DNA from 2 places in the Humibacter sp. genome. Region 1 is predicted to be linked to the other one. Evidence: predicted binding sites of a transcription regulator. Region 1 holds the regulator's gene; the other holds the start of a gene.

What was found. Region 1 encodes HspR, which represses chaperone genes until heat shock. Its sites were predicted from a motif close to AAGTTGAGTCNNNNNGACTCAACTT; they were not measured.
Region 2: ACTHNC_RS14535 (ATP-dependent Clp protease ATP-binding subunit) is a predicted target of HspR. The motif match lies at 1,697-1,721, and genes of this name have one in related genera.

Annotation. Positions count from the first base shown of each region.
Region 1 covers NZ_JBQCIE010000110.1:6,459-10,663, forward strand. Annotated here, with positions in the region: gene dnaK (molecular chaperone DnaK) at 1-534, shown strand, start outside; gene ACTHNC_RS14160 (nucleotide exchange factor GrpE) at 537-1,247, shown strand; gene ACTHNC_RS14165 (DnaJ C-terminal domain-containing protein) at 1,378-2,376, shown strand; gene ACTHNC_RS14170 (heat shock protein transcriptional repressor HspR) at 2,391-2,813, shown strand; gene ACTHNC_RS14175 (SGNH/GDSL hydrolase family protein) at 2,862-3,554, shown strand; gene ACTHNC_RS14180 (SGNH/GDSL hydrolase family protein) at 3,665-4,205, shown strand, end outside.
Region 2 covers NZ_JBQCIE010000111.1:54,311-58,515, reverse strand. Annotated here, with positions in the region: gene ACTHNC_RS14535 (ATP-dependent Clp protease ATP-binding subunit) at 1-1,654, opposite strand, end outside; gene ACTHNC_RS14530 (DUF7144 family membrane protein) at 1,816-2,220, shown strand; gene ACTHNC_RS14525 (MerR family DNA-binding transcriptional regulator) at 2,494-2,922, shown strand; gene ACTHNC_RS14520 (thioredoxin family protein) at 2,919-3,239, shown strand; gene ACTHNC_RS14515 (VOC family protein) at 3,334-3,747, shown strand; gene ligD (non-homologous end-joining DNA ligase) at 3,812-4,205, shown strand, end outside.

The sequences.
Region 1 (4,205 bases):
ATCCCGCAGGTCGAGGTCACCTTCGACATCGACGCGAACGGCATCGTGCACGTGTCCGCGAAGGACAAGGGCACCGGCAAGGAGCAGTCGATGACGATCACCGGTGGCTCCTCACTGCCGAAGGACGACATCGAGCGCATGGTGCGTGAGGCCGAGGAGCACGCCGCCGAGGACAAGAAGCGTCGCGAGTCCGCCGAGGTGCGCAACAGCGCCGAGCAGATGGTCTACTCGATCGAGAAGCTCATCAAGGACAACGACGACAAGCTGCCGGCGGACGTGAAGACCGACGTGCAGGGCGACGTGGATGCCCTCAAGTCCGCTCTCGCAGGTGACGACGACGACGCGGTGAAGGCCGCGCACGACAAGCTCACGGCCAGCCAGCAGAAGCTGGGCGAGGCGATCTACCAGGCGGCGCAGTCCGCGGGTGAGCAGGGCGACCCGAACGTGGCCGACCCGGGCAACGGCGAGGTTCCGAACCCCGACGAGGACGTGGTCGACGCCGAGGTCGTCGACGACGAGGACGAGAAGAAGTAGCCATGGCGAAGAACGACGAATCGAACGAGCACGAGGAGCCGGTCGTCCGCGACAAGCGACGCATCGACCCCGAGACGGGCGAGGTTCGTCGGCCGGACGGCGAGGGGGCGGGGCCCACGGGTTCCGCTCCCGACCCTTCGACGGGCTCAGGACAACGCCCTTCGACGGGTTCCGCTCCCGACCTCGAGCACGAGCAGGTGATCGACACCGGTGAGGGCTACGAGGGTCCGGATGTCGAGACATCCCTCTCCGACGCCGACCTGGACTTCCTTTCCGGGCAGTCCGGTGCCGAGGAACTCGCCGCAGAGCGGCTCGCCGACCTTCAGCGAGTGACCGCGGAGTACGCGAACTACCGCAAGCGCACCGAGGCGAATCGCGAGGTCGAGCGGGAGCGTGCCGTCGCCGACACGGCGAAGGCGATCCTGCCCGTGCTCGACGACCTGGACCGTGCCGAGAAGCACGGCGACCTCGAGGGCGACACCGCGTTCGCCACGATCGCCGGCAAGCTCCGGGCGGCGGCGACCGAGAAGCTCGGACTGCAGGCCTTCGGTGCTGCGGGAGAGCCGTTCGACCACAACGTGCACGAGGCGATCTTCCAGCAGCCGTCGGCCGACGTGACCGAGCCGACCATCCTCGACGTCGTCGAGGTCGGCTACACGCTCGGTTCGACACTCGTGCGTGCGGCCAAGGTGGTCGTCGCGGTCCCGCAGTAGCTTCCGCATTCCATTCAGGTCGCATTTTTCGTCGCTTTCGAGCCCAGATGGCGACTAAAACTGCGACCTGAACCGATGAGACGCAGCCGCTCACAACAGAACACGTAAGAACACAGAAAGGAGGTGCCGGGTGGCCAGTCAGGACTGGTTCGACAAGGACTTCTACAAGGTGCTCGGCGTCTCCAAAGACGTTTCGCAGTCCGAGCTGAAGAAGATCTACCGCAAGCTCGCGCGCCAGTACCACCCGGACTCCAACCCGGGCGACGCCAAGGCTGAGGCGAAGTTCAAGGAGATCAGCGAGGCGTACTCCGTGCTCTCCGACGACGAGCAGCGCAAGGAGTACGACCAGATCCGGGCCATGGGCTCCGGTGCCAGGTTCACGGCCCCGGGAGGCGGCGCGGGCGCCGGCGGATTCGAGGACGTCTTCGGCGGCATGTTCAACCAGGGCGGCCGCGGGCAGTCCTATACGTTCCAGCAGGGCGGTGCCGACTACGACGACCTGCTCGGCGGTCTTTTCGGCAGCGGACGCTTCGGTCAGTCGACCGGCGGCTTCCGTGGCTACGGCGGCCCGACTCGTGGACAGGATGTCTCGGCATCCACCACCATCGACTTCCAGACCGCTGTGACCGGTGAGACCGTGCACCTCACGGTGGACGGTGAGACCGTGAAGGTGCGCATCCCTGCCGGGGTGAGCGACAAGCAGCGCATCCGCGTGCCGGGCAAGGGGCGCCCGTCACCGGACGGCGGCGAGCGCGGTGACCTGTATCTCACGGTGACCGTGCGCCGGCATCCGGTGTTCGAGCGCGAGGGTCTGAACCTGCGCGTCACGGTGCCGGTGACGTTCGCGGAGGCGACGCTCGGCGCCACGATCGAGGTCCCGACGCTCGACGGCGCAACGGTGCGGCTCAAGGTGGCGCCCGGAACGCCGAGCGGCAGGGTGCTGCGCGTGAAGGGCAGGGGCGTCGTCTCGAAGAAGGCGACGGGCGACCTGCTCGCCGAGGTGCAGGTGGTCGTGCCATCGCATCTGAGCAAGCAGGGCGAGGATGCCCTCAAGGCGTTCGACGCGACACTGCCCGACGAGAATCCGCGCGAGGAGCTGCTCGCGAAGGCGCGAGCCGCGGCGCGATGAAGAGGTGAGCGGTGATGGTGGAACTGGATGAGACGACACCCGTCTTCGCGATCACCGCTGCCGCCGAGCTTGCCGGCATGCATCCGCAGACGTTGAGGCAGTATGACCGGCTCGGGCTGGTGAGTCCGCGGCGCACGGCCGGACGATCGCGCCGCTACTCGATGCGCGACGTCGTGCAGCTGCGGGAGGTCGCCAGGCTCGGTTCGGAGGGCGTGAGCCTGGAGGGCATTCGGCGCATCCTCGAGCTCGAGAACCAGGTGAACCGACTGGGCGCGCGGGTGCGCGAGCTGGAGAGCGCGCTCGCCGACGAGATGCTGAACCGCCCGGGTCGGCGGGTGTTCGCCGCCGGGTCGGAGGGCGAGGTCGTCTCGCTTCGCGCGGGAACCCGCGTGCGGCGCAGCAATCAGGTGGTCGTGTGGCGTCCGCTCGACCGGTGAGGTGTGCCCGTGCAGCGCGGCGAAACTTCGAGTCGTAGCGTCGGCGTCATGACACGGATGCCCGCTGGCGCCGCCGCTCTCGGTGTGAGCGCCGCCGCACTCGTGCTGGGCGGCGCGGCCCTCGTGATCGCAACCGTTCTCTCGGCGAACGTGCACAGGCATCCGATCGCCGCGGATCAGCCGGCGGATGCCACCACCGTCGTCGCCGTCGGCGACTCGATCATGGACGGCAACGGGCTCGATCCGGACCAGGCGTGGCCCAAGGTGATCGCCGGCTACAACGGCTGGCACATGGTCAATCTCGCGACCAACGGAGCGGGCTTCGTCACCCAGGGCAACAACGGCTCGATCTTCGCCGACCAGGTGAAGGAGGCGGTGCAGCTCGACCCGTCGATGGTGGTCATCTCGGGCAGCAGCAACGACCTGGGCGTCTCGGAGTCCGACGTGCAGCAGTCGATGATCAGCGCCATGGACATGCTGCGGCACGACCTTCCGCACACCACGATCGTCGCGGTGAGCCCGGTGTGGAACGAGAACGAGCCGCCGGCGCAACTGGATGAGATCAACGACGACATGGAGGCGGCGGTCAAGTCGGTGCACGGCGTGTACCTCGACATCGGCCGACCGCTGCTCGGCAAGCCCGGGTACATGCAGTCCGACGACGTGCATCCGACAGCCGATGGACAGCTCGTCATCGCCGCCGCCGTCGAGGAGCGGATGCGCGCGGCCCATCTCGTCTAAAGCGGGTTCCGCCGGTTGAGCTCGTCGAAACCAGCCGGACGAGCCGGTTCATAGGAACCTCATCGCCAGGTCTGGCCGACCGCAACAACTCGATTCGTAACCTGATCGTTATGAACCTGAAGCGGCTGATCCCGCCGGCGCTGGCCATGGCCTCTGTCGCCGTGGCAGTCGTCGGGTACCTCACGGTCGGCGCTCCGGCCGCCGCGGCGTCCGCGGGACGTTCGACGGCTGTCGCGATCGGGGACTCGATCATGGACGGCCACAACCTGCAGCCCGACCAGGCGTGGCCCGCGATCATCGCGCACGACGACGACTGGTCGCTCACCAACCTCGCCGCCGACGGAGACGGCTTCGTCACTGTCGGCAACGACGGGACCACGTTCCTGCAGCAGGTGCGCGAGACCATCTCGTTGCATCCTCAGGTCGTGGTGCTCTCCGCCAGCAGCAACGACCTGGGCGTGCCGGAGCCCGAGGTGAGGTCCGCCATGGTCGAGGCCGTCGACGAGTTGCACGCGGCGCTGCCGAAGGCGCAGATCATCGGCTTCAGCGCGATCTGGAACGAGAACGACTCGCCGCCGCAGCTCGATCAGATGGGAACGGACCTGAGGGCCGCGGTCTCCGCCGTCGGCGGGACGTACCTCGACATCGGGA
Region 2 (4,205 bases), on a different contig from region 1:
CGTCGTCCTGTCCGACGACGCGCTCGTGCAGCTCGCTCTCCAGCTTGGCCAGACGCTCACGGTCGGCCTCGCCGATCCGAGCGACGGGGATGCCGGTCGCACGCGCGACCACCGCGGCGATCTCGGGCTCGTCGATGACGGCATCCGTCCCTACCCGTGCCCCAGCGGCTGAGGCCTCGGCCAGCCGGGCCTCGACACCGGCGATCTCGTCGCGCAGCCTCGACGCCTCCTCGTAGTGCTCCGCCGAGACGGCGGAGTTCTTCTCCGCCTCGAGGTCTGCGAGACGCTGCATCAGCTCGGATGCGTCGACCAGCTTGCCGAGGCGCAGCCGCAGCCGCGCGCCGGCCTGGTCGATCAGGTCGATCGCCTTGTCGGGCAGGTAGCGGTCGGAGACGTAACGGGCGCTCAGCTCGACGGCCGCGCGGATCGCGTCGTCGGTGTACTCGACACCGTGGTGCTCCTCGTACGCGCGGCGCAGTCCGGAGAGGATGGCGACGGAATCCTCGATGGATGGCTCCGCCACGGTCACGGGCTGGAAGCGGCGCTCCAGCGCAGGGTCCTTCTCGATCTGCCGGTACTCCTTGAGAGTCGTCGCTCCGACGAGGTGCAGCTCGCCCTTCGCAAGGCGCGGCTTCAGGATGTTGCCGGCATCCATTCCGCCGTCGCCGCCTGCGCCCGCACCCATCACGGTGTGCACCTCGTCGATGAACACGATCAGCTCGCTCTTGCGGTGGGCGATCTCGTCCATCAGCTTCGTCAGGCGCTCCTCGAAGTCCCCGCGGTAGCGCGTTCCGGCCAGCATGCCGGGCAGGTCGAGCGAGATCACTCGCTTGTCGCGCAGCTGCTCGGGAACGACGCCGTCGACGATCGCCTGGGCGAGGCCTTCGACGATCGCGGTCTTGCCGACGCCGGCCTCACCGACCAGCACGGGGTTGTTCTTGGTGCGCCGGGAGAGGATCTCCACGGTCTGCTCGATCTCGTCCACCCGGCCGATCACGGGGTCGAGCCTGCCCTCGCGGGCCTCGAGCGTGAGATCGGTGCCGAACCGGTCGAGCATGGGGGTCTCGGATGCCTGCCCCTCGGCATCCGTGTCGCCGTCCGTGCCTGCGCCTACCGTCGCGGCCTCGCGCATGGCACCTGCCAGCGCCTCCGGCGTCACGCCGGCGGACTGCAGCACCTGGCCGGCGGGGGAGTCCTGGGCGATCACGAGCGCGTAGAAGAGGTGCTCGGGGTCGATGTAGGTGGAGCCGGATGCGCGCGCCACCTGATAGGCGTGGAACAGTGTGCGCTGCGCGGATTGCGTCAGGGCCGGCGCGTCCGTCGTCGCGTCGCCGGTCTGCGGCAGCCGCTGGTCGGCGGCACGCACGATGCGCGCAGGGTCGACGCCGATGCGGCGCATCGCGTCGGCCGCCGGGTCCTCGTCGGCCATCACGCGAAGGATGTGCAGCGCGTCGAGCTCGTTGTGGCCGTGCTCGAGCGCGAACCGCCCGGCACGCTGCAGCACTTCCTGTGTTCGCCTGCTGAGGAAGCGGCTGATGTCGATCGAGCGGGCTGCACGGGCGCGTTCGCCCGCGAGGTAACGCGCGAGGAACTCGTCGAACGAGTTGCCATCGCCGTTCGCCTCGGCGCCGCCGGGAATGAAGTTCTCAGGCACTGAATCTCCTGTTTTCCGGGTTGTCTTCCGTTGATCCGCCCGAACTTGAGTCGGGTGTTATCAACTTCAACATCTATCACGCGGGGATATTCCCCGTGCAACTCGCCCCGATCTGGCATGCTTTCGTCTCGAATGTCCCGTCGAGCCACGAAGGAGCAGGAATGAGCGCGGCAGCCCGGCGTCCTCTAGGCGTGACCCTCATCGCCGTCCTCGCGTGGATCGAGGGTGCACTCAACATCGTCGCCGGCGTGCTGCTGTTGGTGTTCCAGCACGAGCCGTCGGTGCGAACCGCATGGTCGAGCAGCACATCGCTGATCACGTCGGCGATCCTCTCGATCCTGTTCGGCGTCGTTGTCGTGCTCATCGCAGGGGGACTGCTGCGCGGATCGAGCGGCGCCCGCATCGTCGTCACGATCGTTCAGCTGTTGGCCATCGCGGCGGATGCCTTCACCGCCTGGGCATTCCCCGATCAGTTCGCGTGGGCCGCGATCAGCGCCTTGATCTCGTTGATCATCATCATCCTGCTCTGGACGGGACGAGCCTCGGACTTCTTCCGCTCGCACTGATGACTGAGGCGAGAGCAGAGCACGCTTGCGTGCTCTGCCGAGCCGATGGAGTCAGTCGAGTGCGTAGCGCGACTACTGATGACTGAGGCGAGAGCAGAGCACGCTTGCGTGCTCTGCCGAGCCGATGGAGTCAGTCGAGCGCGTAGCGCGACAACTGAAGACCGGCCAGGGCATCCGACCGCCCGCGCGCGAGATCCGCGCACCGCTTGACCTTGACCCACGGGGCAACGTTTAGCGTGAACGAGACGGTGGATCGGAGACGGGAGGGCAGCAATGAGGATCGGAGAGGTGGCACGCCGCGCAGGTGTCAGCGTGAAGACGGTTCGGCACTACGAGTCGCTCGGCCTCGTCGGCTCGTCGCGGCTGCCGAACGGCTATCGCGACTACGCCGAGGATGTGCCGCGCCTCGTCGCGGAGGCGCACGAACTGGGCCGCGTCGGGTTGAGTCTCGACCAGACCCGACCGTTCCTGGACTGCCTGGCCGGCGGCAACGCCAACGCCGACGACTGCCTGGCCACCCGTCCCGCCTACAGCGCGGCCATCGCAGACCTGACGAGAAGGATCGACGAGCTCGATCGAAGGCGGTCGGCGCTGCAGGCACTGCTCTCTGCTGCGGAATCGAGGGCTGCCGAATCCAGGGCAGCGGAGTCCAGGGCCGCCGAATCGCGCGAGCCGGACCACGAACACGAAGGAGAATCATGATCATCGCCGACGAGCAGACGTTCGCGTCGACACTCGAGCATGTCGAGACACCGGTGCTCGTCTACTTCTGGGCTACCTGGTGCGGCCCGTGTCGGGTGCTGGGACCCCTGCTCGAGAGCATCGAATCCGACCACCCTGATGCGTTCACCATCGTCAAGGTGAACGCCGACGACAGCCCGAGCCTCGCGGCGAGGTACGGCGTCATGGCCGTGCCGAGTCTCAAGCTCCTCGTCGACGGCGCCGTCGTGCGCACCATCGTGGGCTCGAAGCCGCGCGCCGCTCTCGAGGCCGAGCTCGCTCCGGTTCTCGCCGTCTAAGCCCGTCTCTCCGCCGAGCCGCGATTTCAGGGATGACGGAGGCCGAGTCCGCGGGTAGCGTGTGCTCAAACGGCGTCAGAATCGAGGCAAAGCCATGTCCGTCGTCCTCAATCCCTACCTGAGCTTCCGCGACAACGCTCGCGAGGCCATGGAGTTCTATCAGTCCGTCTTCGGCGGCGATCTCACCGTCAGCACCTTCCGCGACTTCCAGATGGAGGAAGACGAGAGCGAGCTCGACAAGGTCATGCACTCGCAGCTCAACGCGCCCGGCGGCATCGTTCTCATGGGTGCGGACACCCCGAACCGCATGGAGTACACCCCGGGCGGCTCCATCACCGTGTCGCTGAGCGGCGACGACGAGGCGGGCCTGCGTGGCTACTGGGACGGCCTGTCGCAGGGAGCCACTATCGTCGAGCCACTGGAGAAGGCGCCATGGGGCGACTGGTTCGGCATGCTGGTCGACAGGTTCGGTGTGAACTGGATGGTGAATATCTCCGGCCAAGGCTGAGCTCACAGCGCGCCATCGGCGCCGGCCGGCCCGATACCTGCACACCACCGACGACGAGGAACGCATGGCTGACGAGACGATGCTCGAGGTACAGGGGCCTGAAGGCACGCGCTCGGTGCGCATCAGTCATCCCGACCGGGTGGTGTTTCCCGAGCCCGGGATCACCAAGCTGGATCTCGCCCGATACATCGATGCGGTCGCCGAGCCGTTTCTCAAGGCCAACGGCGACCGGCCGATCTCGCTGCAGCGCTTCCGCGAGACGATCGACGGCGAGCAGTTCTTCTCCAAGAATCCTCCTCGGGGAGCGCCCGCGTATATCCGCGACGTCATGGTCGTCTATCCGAGTGCGAGATCGCATCCGCAACTCGTGCTCGATGAGCCCGCGTCGGCGATCTGGGCGGTGCAGATGGGCACCGTGGTCTTCCACCCGTGGCCATCGCGGGCGGAGAACTCGGACA